DNA from 2 places in the Bacillus sp. AMCV2 genome. Region 2 is predicted to be linked to the other one. Evidence: a T-box and tRNA genes for the amino acid it is inferred to sense, from the RefSeq annotation. Region 2 holds a T-box; the other holds one or more tRNA genes.
The links. The T-box of region 2 lies ahead of tyrS (tyrosine--tRNA ligase). A T-box ahead of a tRNA ligase gene usually reads a tRNA of that ligase, here a tRNA-Tyr.
Positions count from the first base shown of each region.

Region 1 (7,224 bases), 3.6 Mb from region 2:
GCACGATGACTACAATTCCTTTTAACAGCTGAACCGCTTTCGTGCCGCGTATCACCATAATCAATTTATATATCACATACCAAACAAGGAGAATATCAACGGCATTGCCGAGGTACTGCAAAAAAGGGATATCCTCAAAAGCCATTTCCTCGTCCTCCAAGATTTCAGTCATTTCGTATTTTGTGTTTTACGTGTTACGCATATGTACTTTACATAGCGAGCCCATTATACCACATTTCGATTTAGCAAGTGAAATGTGCCAGCCCTCTCAGCCCGCAAAAAAAGAGCAAAGCGGCTAACGCGCTTTACTCTTCTCCGTTCGGACTGAATGCATCGAGTACACTTTTCCCCGCAGACTTCATCTTGTACCATGTCCAGTCGAATAATTGATTGATTTCTTCAATCTGACCGGTGACTTGTCCAGCAGAGGCCATATACTTTTCGCCGTTTACGACGGTTACATCCCCGTCTATTTTGCCTTTAATAATCAGCTTGCCGTTTTTGACAGTGACATCACCTTTGACCGTCTCACCTTCTGGCACGGTCACAGTATGGTTATGAACCACAAGATTCGGCTGCTTGGATACGCTGAAATTGTGGTCATTATGCCAGCTGTTAAAAAAACCTCCGCCCATCAAAATGATGAATACCGCAGCAGCTGCGATAACGGGATGGGTTCTGAACCATCTTTTTACAGAAGCTCTTTTCTTCTCCTTAGGCAATTTTGCCATGACATTAGCGGTAAAATCCGCGGGGGCTTCGACATGCGATGTGCTCCGTACGAGCGCTATGGATTTCTCCATCTCGTAAAAATGCTTTCTGCATTTCTCGCATGTCTCCAGATGTTCATTTAATACGTGTTCATCTTTTGGAAGGATATCTCCATCAAGATGCATATGCATAAGCTGCACAATTTGTTCAGGACAGCTCATTTCATCACCCCACTTAAAGATCCCTTAATTGTTTTCTAAGAGCCTCTCTGCCTCTGTGAATCCGCGTTTTCACAGTCCCCACAGGAATGTTTAGAATCTCCCCAATTTCAATTAATGAGAGTTCGTCAATATACTTTAATACGATGACTGTTCTGTATTTGTCAGGAAGCTTTAAAATTTTCTGCTGTATCGTGTTTGAGAGCTCCAGCGACACAACTGCATCTTCAGGCAAAACACCATCTGCGGCGATTTGAGAATACATGGTCAAGCCTTCCGTACCAGCCACCTCTGCATCGAGGTAATAATCCGGCTTCTTTTTGCGAATGCGGTCAATGGTCAAATTGGTCGCGATTCGATAAAGCCAAGTTGAAAATTTCCGGTTAATATCAAAACTGTCGATATTAACGTACGCTCTGATGAAAGCTTCCTGTGCAATATCCTCCGCCTCATGCACATTGCCAAGCATACGGTAGCAAAGCTGATAAATTTTATCTTTGTAAATATCTACGATGTCCGCAAATGCATCCTGGTCGCCTTTTTTGACTTGTTTAATTCTTTTTTTAATCATCATTTCCATATTTATCTAACCTCTGCCTTCACCGGTCTGTATGTATACGAGCTTCGTTTCAAAAGGTTTCAATTTTTTTATAAAATAAGTTTATCAAATTTTTGGCAGGGTGTAGATGGTAATTCGTGAATAAACTACCTTAACATATTTTTAAAATTATTATACAGACTGAACAGTTAGAAGTTGGAATGATTTTTCCGAAAAGAAAAAAGACACCTTTTGATCAAAGGTGTCTGTGACTGGGCTAGCTGGATTCGAACCAACGCATGACGGAGTCAAAGTCCGTTGCCTTACCGCTTGGCTATAGCCCAATAATGGTGGAGGGGGGCAGATTCGAACTGCCGAACCCTGAGGGAGCGGATTTACAGTCCGCCGCGTTTAGCCACTTCGCTACCCCTCCACATAAAATTTTGAAAAAACAGTGCCGGCAAGAGGACTTGAACCCCCAACCTACTGATTACAAGTCAGTTGCTCTACCAATTGAGCTACACCGGCAAGATGGTGGAGGATGACGGGCTCGAACCGCCGACCCTCTGCTTGTAAGGCAGATGCTCTCCCAGCTGAGCTAATCCTCCAAATGGTGACCCGTACGGGATTCGAACCCGTGTTACCGCCGTGAAAGGGCGGTGTCTTAACCGCTTGACCAACGGGCCGTTGTGTTCTCGTCGAGCTGACAAAAGTTATTATATACAGGTCACCCCCTGTTTGTAAAGAGGAAAATTAAATTTTTTATTTTCAAACTTTTTAACTCCTTTTTTAACTGAAAAAGCCTCCCAACTAAAGCCATTTATTTTATGATAGAGACAAGCAAAGCAAGAGAGGAGAAACCAATATGATTCTAGTCAGTTCTTGCCTTGGAGGCATTGAATGCAGATATAACGGCTCTCACGCAGCGTCGGAGAAAATCAGAAAACTCGTCGATGAAAAGAAAGCAGTCATGGCTTGCCCTGAACTTCTCGGCGGCTTCTCTACCCCACGCGAACCCGCAGAAATCATAGGAGGCACCGGCGAGGATGTCCTCAATGGAACAGCGAAAATCGTGACAGCTTCAGGAGAAGACGTCACAGAACTATATATGGAAGGCGCCGCGAAAACATTGGCTTACGCAAAAGAAATCAACGCTTCTGCCGTCATATTAAAAGAAAACAGTCCATCTTGCGGAAGCGGGTTTATCTATAACGGCACATTCTCTGGCAAAAAAATCACCGGCAACGGAGTAACCGCCGCATTGTTAAAACAAGCGGGCTACCAGGTCATTTCGGAAAACAAGCTTGACGACATCTTGTAAGGAGGCCACCCCATGACTCAAGACATTTCTTTATCCTTCTATAAGCCTGAACACTTGCCCGAGCTTCAAGCATTCACGCTCACCAACGATGACAAACGCTTTACCTCCCTCCCGAAAGAGGTGCTGTCTCAGGCTCTGGGCATACAGGACCGATACCCGGTTGTCATCTTAAAAGACGACCTTCCAGTCGGTTTTTTCATTTTACATGCATCAAAAGAAACGCTTGCTTCCTATTCTAACAATCCATTTGCTTTACTGCTCAGCTCCCTGTCTTTAAACGCTGTGCACCACGGAAAAGGCTATGCGAAAAAAGCCATGATTTTGCTTCCCGCTTTTGTGAGCGGATATTTTCCATGGTGCGACGAAATCATCTTGGCCGTCAATCATCTGAACATACGCGCAAAACACCTTTATATGAAAAGCGGGTTCCTTGATAAAGGACGGCGAAGAATCGGGCCGCTTGGAGAACAGTTGATCCTTCATCATTTCTTATAGTCTTGGGTGAAATAAAATTTCAAAAATTAAAAAACATAGTTGAAATATCATAACAGAAATGAATATACTGAATATTGAGATATATCATTTTAAAACAGGGGGCATCCTCATGTCAGAACCATTAAACATTCACCGTCTTACAACGGAATCACGCAATAGCCAAACAGTTGAAATCCACAAAGCAAACACTCTCGGCATCCTCAAAATGATCAACAACGAAGATATGAAAGTCGCTGCAGCCGTTCAGGAGGTTCTCCCCGACATCAAAACAGCTGTAGACTGCGCATATGAATCGTTTCAAAATGGAGGCCGGCTCATATATACAGGCGCCGGTACAAGCGGCAGACTCGGCGTCATGGATGCTGTTGAATGTCCTCCCACCTACAGCGTAAGCCCAGATCAGGTCATCGGAATCATGGCTGGAGGCCCCAAAGCCTTTTTACAGGCAGCAGAGGGCATTGAAGACAGTGAAGAAGCAGGAGCTGAAGATTTAAGAAACATACAGCTCACTTCAAATGACACCGTCATTGCCATCGCAGCAAGCGGCCGCACACCCTACGCCGCAGGCGCCCTAAGATACGCCCGCAAAGTCGGAGCACACACCATCGCCCTTACTTGCAATGAAAATTCCGCCATCAGCAAGGATGCGGATCACAGCATTGAGGTTGTCGTCGGACCTGAGGCCATTACAGGATCAACACGTATGAAAGCCGCAACCGCTCATAAAATGATTCTAAACATGATATCTACCGCTGTAATGGTCAAAATCGGCAAGGTTTACGAAAACTTGATGGTAGACGTCAACGTCAGCAACAAAAAACTAAAAGAACGCGCCATCAGTATCATCCAAAGCCTTACAAATGCTTCATACGACACAGCCAGGCACACCCTGGAACAAGCCGATCATCACGTCAAAACAGCAATCGTCATGCTCAAAACAAGCACAGATCAGAAACAAGCAAAGACATTACTCGATGAAGCAAACGGTTTCATTGACAAAGCAATCGAACATTACCATCCATGATAAGGAGAGAACTAGAATGGCCACAGGCGGTTTAGCGATCATCCAATCAATGAAGCATAAGCTCCCTCCATCCGAGCGCAAACTTGCAGATTATATCCTAGCCCATCCCCACAAAGCAATCGAAAGCACGGTCAACGAAATTAGCGCCTTAGCCAATTCAAGTGACGCTGCCGTCATCAGGCTCTGCAAATCACTCGGTTTAAAAGGATTTCAAGATTTAAAAATGAGAGTAGCGGGCGATCTGGCAAAGCCTACGTTTCAGGGCTACCGGGATATTGTTCCCCACGAGCCGCTGCCCTCCATTTCCGAAAAAACGGCCGGCAATGCCATTCAAGCCATTCAGGATACTTCAGACCTGATGGACTACAAAGAGCTTGAACGAGCGGTTTCTCTGCTTCTCAAAGCTCATACCGTGCATTTTATCGGCCTCGGGGCTTCCGGCATTGTCGCCAAGGACGCCCAGCAAAAGTGGCTTCGCATTCATAAACAAGCAACCGCGTTTACAGACACTCATCTTGTGGCATCTTTAATCGCAAATGCAGATAAAGACGACATCGTATTTGCCATTTCGTTTTCAGGAGAGACACAGGAAATCATTGAACTGTTCGCCATGGCCAAGGAAAAAGGCATCACAACGATCAGCCTCACACAATTCAGTCAGACATCCGTCTCCGCACTGGCTGATGTCCCTTTGTATACAGCCCATTCCAATGAAGCCTTGATTCGAAGTGCAGCCACTTCCTCCCGCCTCGCCCAGCTTTTTATAATTGATGTTTTGTTTTTAGGCATGGCGGCTGAGCAGTATGAAACGACAACCGGTTATATCGATAAAACGAGAGCAGCCATACAATCTATGAGAATAAAATAAGGCATCTTGAAGGGGAGGGGTTTTAATGAGCAAAGAAAATAACTACCATCATCTCGCACAGAAAATCCTTGAGCTATGCGGAGGAAAATCCAATATTTCTTCATATACGCATTGCATGACACGCCTGCGCATTACGCCTTACGATGAAAGCAAAGCGGATGCTCAGGCTTTAAGAAAGCTTGACGGCGTATTGGGGGTCGTTGAAGCTGAAACCTTACAAATTATCCTCGGCACAGGAGTCGTCAATCATGTTACAGCTGTTTTCTCGAAGCTCGTGTCAGCAGCAGAAGAAGGTGCCGATGTCAAAGAAGCAGCGGCCAAAAAGAAAGCCGATATCAATCGAAAAAACGCCACTCCTTTTAAACTTTTCTTACGTAAAATTGCCAGCATTTTTATCCCTCTTATTCCCGCTCTAGTCGCTTCCGGTTTAATTACTGGGATTACCAAAGCAATTATTCAAGCAGGCTGGCTCTCTGCAGACTCACAAATTGCGGTTATCCTGACAGTCATCGGATCAGGGCTGTTCACTTATCTCGGCATTCTCGTTGGTATTAACGCTTCGAAAGAATTTGGCGGGACACCCGCACTTGGGGCTTTGGCCGGGATCTTGATTATCAATCCGGAGATCGCAAAAATCAGTTTATTTGGAGAAGAGCTTCTCCCGGGCAGGGGAGGTCTGATCGGCGTCCTTTTCGCAGCCATATTCATTGCTTACACCGAACAATTTATTCGCCGTTTTATTCCTCAATCACTCGATATCATTGTCACACCCACCGTTTCACTGTTAATCACCGGAATCGTAACGTATGTCGTATTTATGCCTTTAGGCGGATTCATTTCTGATGCCATTACATCCGGCCTACTGTCCATCCTGGACATCGGCGGCATCGCTGCGGGCTTTATTCTGGGCGCAACCTTCCTTCCTCTCGTCGTAACCGGACTGCATCAAGGCTTGACGCCTGTGCACATGGAACTAATCAATTCAATTGGCAATGACCCTCTGCTCCCTATTTTGGCTATGGGAGGTGCAGGACAGGTAGGCGCGGCCTTTGCCGTCTTCGTGAAGACGAAAAAAACAACACTGAGGAAAGCAATCGCCGGCGGGCTTCCATCGGGACTGCTCGGCATTGGTGAACCGCTTATTTTCGGAGTGACGCTGCCGCTTGGCCGTCCGTTTTTAACAGCATGTTTAGGAGCTGGAATCGGCGGCGCCTTTCAAGCTTATTTTCAAGTAGCCACCATTGCGATTGGTGTCTCCGGACTGCCGCTTTCCTTTCTAGTCCTGCCTTCGCAAATCATTTTGTATATCATTGGGCTCTTTATTTCCTACGCGGCCGGCTTTTTATTAACCTATGCATTCGGATATAAAGATGAAATGGCTTCACAGTTCGATTAAATTGTTTCTGTATTAGGGATAGTAAACGGGATAGAAGCACAGAAAGGGGCTAGCCTGTGAAAACAAAGACACTGTTCATATTCAGTGCCATTTTAACCCTATCGATATTCGCGCCAAATGAAACCTTCGCACAAACAGCAGACAACTTGGTTGAGCCGAAAACCATAAATGCAGAAACTGCACAATTCTCGACGAAGAAGCTAAGGAAGGTAGATCAGATGATAGAACGGGATATTGCAGCAGGATTTCCAGCGCCGTTCTTGTGGTGGTGAAGGATGGACGCATCATAAAAAAAGCAGCATACGGCTACAGTAAAAAGTACGAAGGATCAGAACTACTGCGCCGTCCGGCCAAAATGAAAACCCGCACGATGTTTGACTTAGCCTCAAATACAAAAATGTACGCAACAAATTTTGCATTGCAGCGCTTAGTCAGCCAAGGAAAACTTGACGTCTATGAAAAAGTTTCTGCATATTTGCCGGGTTTCAAGGATCAGCCGGGTGACCTCATAAAAGGAAAAGACAAGATACGTGTCATCGATGTCCTCCAGCACCAATCAGGGCTCCCATCAAGCTTTTACTTTTACACGCCGGAAAAAGCCGGCAAGTACTATTCCCAGGAACGGGACAAAACGATTGAATATTTGACGAAAA
Region 1 covers NZ_JBVYIB010000002.1:188,312-195,535, reverse strand. Annotated here, with positions in the region: gene cdaA (diadenylate cyclase CdaA) at 1-145, opposite strand, end outside; gene rsiW (anti-sigma-W factor RsiW) at 306-932, opposite strand; gene sigW (RNA polymerase sigma factor SigW) at 946-1,509, opposite strand; tRNA gene AC0OMA_RS01155 (tRNA-Gln) at 1,740-1,811, opposite strand; tRNA gene AC0OMA_RS01150 (tRNA-Tyr) at 1,816-1,900, opposite strand; tRNA gene AC0OMA_RS01145 (tRNA-Thr) at 1,923-1,995, opposite strand; tRNA gene AC0OMA_RS01140 (tRNA-Val) at 2,000-2,075, opposite strand; tRNA gene AC0OMA_RS01135 (tRNA-Glu) at 2,079-2,153, opposite strand; gene AC0OMA_RS01130 (2-thiouracil desulfurase family protein) at 2,333-2,788, shown strand; gene AC0OMA_RS01125 (GNAT family N-acetyltransferase) at 2,801-3,283, shown strand; gene murQ (N-acetylmuramic acid 6-phosphate etherase) at 3,393-4,307, shown strand; gene AC0OMA_RS01115 (MurR/RpiR family transcriptional regulator) at 4,324-5,175, shown strand; gene AC0OMA_RS01110 (PTS transporter subunit EIIC) at 5,201-6,571, shown strand; partial or broken gene amiE (N-acetylmuramoyl-L-alanine amidase) at 6,628-7,224, shown strand, end outside.
Region 1: it has a tRNA-Tyr gene. The T-box ahead of tyrS (tyrosine--tRNA ligase) is inferred to sense a tRNA for this amino acid. The anticodon was not compared.

Region 2 (7,224 bases):
AAAAAACAAAGCTGCAAAAACGGCTGAACGCCGTCAAACCGAAAAAGTAACCAAAAACCTTTAAGACTTGCATTCCAGGTCTTAAAGGTTTTTTACATTCTAAGAACATCGCACACAACCTTTTTCCCATCTATTGTACAGGCTTTTCATACTATTGCTATACAGCCATGAACAGCATAAAATGAACGTTATTACAGTTATCACCACATATGGCGGGATTGTGACTGGGCAGGCAGGCAAGACCCAATGATGCAAAGGGAGTATTAGTGCCTAAAAAGCAGGGCATTTTAACTCTTCTTTTCGTGTTGGGCTCATAACGGCGCCTTGGACAACCCCTATTCTCATGCTCCGTCGTCGACGCGGGCATTTTTGTCATTTTCAGCCGGTATTTCTCACTTTTTTCATTTTGATTGTCAACTTTTCATTTGATACGATGAACAAGCCGACTTTTCTTCAGCAAAGGAGGTTTTGATTGCTTGCATAAAGAGATTGCAAAAGAATTACTGCTGCTCGCAGGAGGAAAAAACAATATTATCAGCATCAGCCATTGTACGACCCGTCTTCGTTTTGATGTAAAGGACGAGACGAAAATTGATATACATGCCATTGAGAATCTGCAAGGTGTGCAGGGCACCTTTTTCCGCTATGGCCTTTTCCAGATTATCTTCGGAGCAGGCGTCGTCAACAAAATATATAAAGAAGTCGTTCATGTATGGGAGACCGCGCCTTCAGAAGAGCCTGTCCACCAGAAAAAAGCCAGCCGGAAGCTAAACCCTGCCGCAGCTTTTGCAAAAACACTGTCCGATATTTTTGTGCCGATTATTCCGGCAATAACAGCAAGCGGCCTGCTTATGGGGCTGATCGGCATGATTAAGGTGTTTCATTGGTTCGCTGCCGGCAGCCCATGGATTAAAATGCTCGACCTCGTGTCCAGCACAGCCTTTATTTTACTGCCAATTTTAGTTGGCTTCAGTGCCGCACGGCAATTTGGCAGCAACCCATACCTAGGGGCAGTGATTGCAGGGCTTTTGACGCATCCTGATCTGCTGGACCCGTCTATGCTCGGCAGCAAAACCCCGTCTTCTTTAGACATATGGGGGCTTCATATCCCAATGATGGGCTATCAGGGTTCCATGATACCGATTCTTCTTTCCGTTTTTGTCATGAGCAAAATTGAGAAGCTATTAAAATCGATTGTGCCGAAGTCGCTTGATGTCGTGATCATTCCCTTTATTACGGTCATGGTGACAGGATGCCTCGCGCTGATTGTGATGAATCCCGCCGCGTCCATCATCGGCCAGATCATGACACAATCGATCGTCTATATTTATGATCACGCCGGCATTGCCGCCGGAGCCCTTTTCGGCGGCATCTACTCTACCATCGTCCTATCTGGATTGCATCATAGCTTTTATGCAATTGAGGCAACGCTGCTTGCTAATCCGCATGTCGGTGTCAACTTTTTAGTGCCGATATGGTCGATGGCGAATGTGGCCCAAGGCGGAGCGGGGCTTGCGGTATTCCTCAAAACGAAACAATCAAGCCTGAAGAAAATTGCGCTCCCCGCTTCTCTGACCGCGTTTTTAGGCATTGTTGAGCCGATTGTATTCGGGGTAAATCTCAAACTGATCCGTCCCTTTATCGGAGCAGCCATCGGCGGTGCTATTGGCGGAGCATACGTGGTTGCGGTACAAGTTGTGGCAAATTCATACGGGCTGACAGGCATTCCGATGATTTCAATTGTGCTGCCGTTTGGCGCCGCGAATTTTGTTCATTATATGATCGGTTTCTTGATCGCAGCCGTCTCTGCTTTTATAGCTACATTGTTTCTCGGGTTTAAAGAAGAGACAGAATAACTGGATTTATTCGATTTCATTCATAAAACGGGGGATGAAAGGACAAAAAAGCTATGAAAATTAAAAGAATCTTAAATCATAATGCTATCGTCGTAAAGGATCAAAATGAAGAGAAGATTCTCTTGGGTGCAGGAATTGCGTTTAACAAAAAGAAGAATGACATTGTCGATCCGTCAAAAATAGAAAAAACCTTTATCAGAAAAGATACACCTGACTATAAGCAGTTCGAAGAGATTTTAGAAACATTGCCTGAAGACCACATTCAGATTTCTGAGCAAATTATCTCTCATGCCGAAAAAGAGCTGAACATCAAAATCAACGAGCGCATTCATGTCGCTTTTTCAGACCATCTTTCTTTTGCAATCGAACGCCTGAGCAATGGGATGGTTATCAAAAATCCGCTGCTGAATGAAATCAAAGTCCTTTATCCAAAGGAGTTCCAGATCGGCTTATGGGCCAGAGCCCTGATTAAAGATAAACTGGGGATTCACATTCCTGATGATGAAATCGGCAATATCGCCATGCATATCCACACAGCAAGAAACAATGCTGGCGATATGACACAAACGCTTGATATTACAACCATGATCCGTGATATTATCGAGATTATCGAAATTCAACTGTCTATTAATATCGTTGAAGATACCATCTCTTATGAACGGCTCGTGACCCATCTCCGCTTTGCCATTCAGCATATCAAAGCAGGCGAATCCATTTACGAGCTGGACGCAGAAATGATCGACATCATTAAAGAGAAGTTTAAGGATGCCTTCCTGTGTGCCCTAAGCATCGGCACCTTTGTGAAGAAGGAATACGGCTTTGAGTTTCCTGAAAAAGAATTGTGCTACATCGCCATGCATATTCAGCGGTTCTACCAACGGTCAGTCGCACGCTGAGGCAAACAAAAAACGCTTTTGATCATCTCAAAAGCGTTTTTTTATACCTGTATTATTGGTTGATCGCCGGGTTGCTGATCGTATTCCACTTCGTATACGACATGTAATGGAAATACTGATCGCGATATGGGTGTTTCGTATTAGAATTCCAAGGCTTTTCACCGCCGCAGAAGTGGACGACTGCCGGGTTTTGTCTCGCTTCGTTGTAAAGCTTCCGCCCTAACAGAGTCGGTGGGGTTTTCAGCTTTAACATGATATAGGTTTGAGCGTTCCAGCGCGGATGAAGTTCATACCACTGATCATACAAGATCGCATTCAGTGCATCTTGGTCATGCAGCACAAGAAAGTCTTCGTCTGGGTGTTCATTGATAAAGTTGATGACTTTTTCTGTGATGTTTTGCTTTCTCCAAGAGTCAAAATCAATAATCATGATACCTGAGTTAAAATACTTCCCTGTATCAGTGACGTTCATTTCTTTCAGGCGTTCATGCTGCCCCGCATCCTCAACAGCGGCTACGGTGTATGGCGCAATGTCTAAGTCCCATAGCTTAGAAATATCCTCTAGGACAAGCGCATCACAATCGATGTAAATCATTCGTTTGATGCTTTCATCCTTAATTAAGTCAGGAATCGAAATGCGGTAATACGCGGCTTTTGTAATATGGCTGCTCTCTACCGCATGTTCATACATTTTGGTATCCACTTCTAAAAACTCAATCGGCACTCCGAATTTCAAAGTGGTTTCTTCCAGTCTTTTTTTGTTATCAGGCTTAATTCCGCCATCAATGACGTATAATTTTGCCTCTCTCTCCTGATCCATGTTAGTCAATAAAGAAACGAACATCCCACCTAAATGACGAGCATAATTATCATCTGCGCATGATACGATATGCATGATTTCATCTTTCCTCAATGGTATTCATCTCCCTTTTTGTTGTACAAGTTACATACCCTTTTTCAAAAAAATAAACACGTTCTCCGACATTTTTTTAAACAGAATGTGTGATACAACAAAAAAGGTGTCATTTTTTGAAGATGCGATAAAGCCAATAAAGAATGAAAAAGCTTGCGATTGTGATGGCTTCAGCCGAGACGATATACCACGGCCATGGCCCGAGAACATCTAAGAGAGAGGATCCGCCCGGTTTTTTCGTCAAATACATATAATTCGCGCCAAGCCAGCGATCAATCAGGAAAATACAGACGCCGTACACATTAACAAGCAGGACTGTCACCCATAACGAGCGCTGGCCCATTCTGTAGGTGCCAATCACAGCCATCAGCAGACAGGATAAAAACACAGACCCGTGAGAAATAAAAAAGAGGATATATCGGATATGCGGAAATGAAAACATACCAAGGTCAGGAGTGGCAAGAGCCTGAATCGAACTGCCGATGCCGACAAAAAACAAAAACACAAACAGCTTTCTGCTTTTTGTCACTAACATAATAGCTGACAAATACACCGACAGGTCACTAAGCTGGAGAGGCAATGAAGTGCGCACCGACCACCTGCCCGTAGCGACCATCCATATTTGATAGCCGATTTGCGAACCAAGCAAAAGAAACACAAACAGAGAACGCAAAAACCGGCTGGCCCTCGGCTGCTTGACCCCATCTTGGAACAAAAACAACAGAATGGCCAAAAGGGCGATAATCGCTAACGTCACTACATGCTCTGTCGAAAACAGATGAAACGGATCATGCTTATAGACGGATTGAACATATTTTTGCAAGATTGCACCCCGTTTGCGGTTTTTTGTTTATTTTGGCGTTGTTTGGGCTTTTTTTATTCAACCGATATATGGGCTTGAAGTTCACACCAGACTCTGTTAAAATTCGTTTCATAGCTAATGATTCTGATAATTTAAGGCAGGCCTAAAAAATGGAACGTTCACATCAACATCAGCAGCTTCGGAAGGAAGAACACGATACACTTTCTAAGCTCAAACAAATGCCCGTCGAGTCACTCAACCTGGAAGCCATTTCGATCGCTACGAATCTGTATCGGTCTGCACAAAGGCTCCGTGTCAAAATGGAGACTGAGGTTCTTTCTTCCTATAACCTTTCTTGGACCGCTTTCTCCATTCTTTATGATCTATGGGTATGGGGAGCGCTCGAAACGAGAAAAATCGCTGAGCTGTCAGGGATATCTACAGCTACAGCAAGCAACGTGATCAAAACGCTCGAAAAAAAGAATTTTTGCCGTAAAAGCATCGACACAAGAGATCGGCGACTCGTGTTTGTCTCTATCACCGATTCCGGCAAACAAGCGATCGAAGAACTCTACCCGGAGTTTCACAAAGGGGAAACAGAGCTCATCGCAGGAATGACGAAGGACGAACAGAAAATATTGACAGGGCTGCTTAGAAAGGTAGCTGACAATCTTCATACAACATAAGCTTTGACGGGAATCCAGTAGCGGTTTGTCTCCCTGTTTCAGAGAGCCGGCGGAAGGTGCGAGCCGGCACATAGCAAACGTGAATTACCTCCCCGAGCTTTCTTTGTGAACCTTAAAAGTAGCAAAGAACGGGAAACCGTTATTCGAATGAGCGGAAGACAATGTCTTCAACCAGGGTGGTACCGCGTGCATTGAGCCACGTCCCTTATCGGGATGGGCTCTTTTTTGTGTTTGTAAAAAAGGAGGAAGAGTGATGAAAACATTTGAGCAGCTCACAGCGTCACAGCAAAAAGAGGTAGAAAGACAGCTTCAGCTATACATGACAGGCGCCCACGAAGTCATACCGCCGGAGGAATTAAAGGCAAAGCTCGTGAAATCAATTTCCACGGGCACGCCGCTTAAAATTAAGCTCGGATTAGATCCGTCTGCACCGGATGTACATTTGGGCCATACGGTTGTGTTAAATAAGCTTCGCCAATTTCAAGAAAACGACCACATTGTCCAGCTGTTAATTGGGGATTTCACAGGAAAAATTGGTGATCCGACCGGAAAATCGGCAGCCAGAAAGCAACTGACTGATGAAGAAGTTCAGCACAATGCCAAAACCTACTTTGAGCAATTCGGAAAAGTGCTTGATCCAGAAAAAGTCGAGCTTCACTATAACTCGAAATGGCTGAAAACATTGAATCTGGAAGATGTCATTGAATTAGCAGGGAAAATAACGGTAGCCCGCCTGATGGAGCGCGACGATTTTGAAGAACGCATCGCCATGCAAAAACCAATCTCACTGCATGAATTCTTTTACCCATTGATGCAGGGATATGATTCTGTCGTTCTCGAAAGTGATATTGAATTAGGCGGAACGGATCAGCATTTCAATGTCCTCATGGGACGGCATTTTCAAGAACGATACAACAAAGAAAAACAAGTCGTCATCCTTATGCCGCTCTTGGAAGGCTTGGATGGCGTCGAGAAAATGTCGAAGTCGAAACACAACTACATTGGCATTAACGAACATCCAAACGACATGTACGGAAAAACGATGTCACTGCCCGACAGCCTGATGAAAAAATACATCCACTTGGCGACAGACTTAGAGCTTGAAGAGAAAAAACAGCTCGTAAAAGACTTAGAAACCGGCGCCGTTCATCCGCGTGATGCTAAAATGCTTTTAGCCAAAACAATCGTCCGAATGTATCACGGAGAGAAAGCAGCAGAAGCTGCCGAACACTCGTTTAAAACAGTCTTTCAGGAAAACAGCCTGCCGGAAGATATACCGGCCGTAAACTGGAAAGGCGAGAAAACGATAGCGATGATTGATCTGCTCGTCAAGCTGGAGCTCCTCTCTTCGAAGAGCGAGGCGCGCCGCATGATTCAAAACGGCGGTGTACGCATCGACGGAGAGAAAATAACAGATGTTCACGCCAAAGCAGAGATAAGAGAGAATATGATCATCCAAGTCGGCAAACGCAAGTTTTTAAAGCTCCAATAGTTTGATATTCCGAAACGCTTATGACCCTTCATTCATAAGCGTTTTTTTGCAGGTATAAAGCACTGTCTTTTCAAAAACGCTCTCCATCTTGCAGGAAACTCCTTTAGCATCCCGAAATATTCCCCAACCATACATTTAGGGGAGGTTTATTTTTGATGAAAAAGCTTTTGACTGTCATGACGATGGCTGTTTTAACTGCCGGCACACTGCTCTTGCCGGCACAGAGTGTCACCCCTGCCGCGCACGCTGTACAAATATCAAATAGCGAGCGCGAGCTTCCATTCAAAGCAAAGCATGCGTACTCTACCATTTCTCAGCTAAGTGAAGCAATCGGCCCCAGAATAGCTGGAACTGCAGCTGAAAAAAAGAGTGCCCTATTAATCGCCTCATCAATGAGAAAATTAAAGCTTGATGTGAAGGTTCAACGATTCAACATTCCTGACCGGCTTGAGGGAACACTGTCTTCAGCAGGACGCGATATTCTTCTCCAAGCGGCGTCCGGTTCAGCTCCGACTGAGGAACAAGGGCTGACGGCCCCGCTTTACAATGCGGGATTGGGCTATCAAAAGGACTTTACCG
Region 2 covers NZ_JBVYIB010000002.1:3,804,197-3,811,420, forward strand. Annotated here, with positions in the region: gene epr (minor protease Epr) at 1-50, shown strand, start outside; gene sacX (SacY negative regulator SacX) at 477-1,856, shown strand; gene sacY (transcription antiterminator SacY) at 1,910-2,752, shown strand; gene AC0OMA_RS19630 (glycosyltransferase family 8 protein) at 2,805-3,665, opposite strand; gene AC0OMA_RS19635 (YwaF family protein) at 3,775-4,488, opposite strand; gene ywaE (tyrZ transcriptional regulator YwaE) at 4,638-5,153, shown strand; T-box leader at 5,148-5,362, shown strand; gene tyrS (tyrosine--tRNA ligase) at 5,404-6,645, shown strand; gene ywaD (aminopeptidase YwaD) at 6,801-7,224, shown strand, end outside.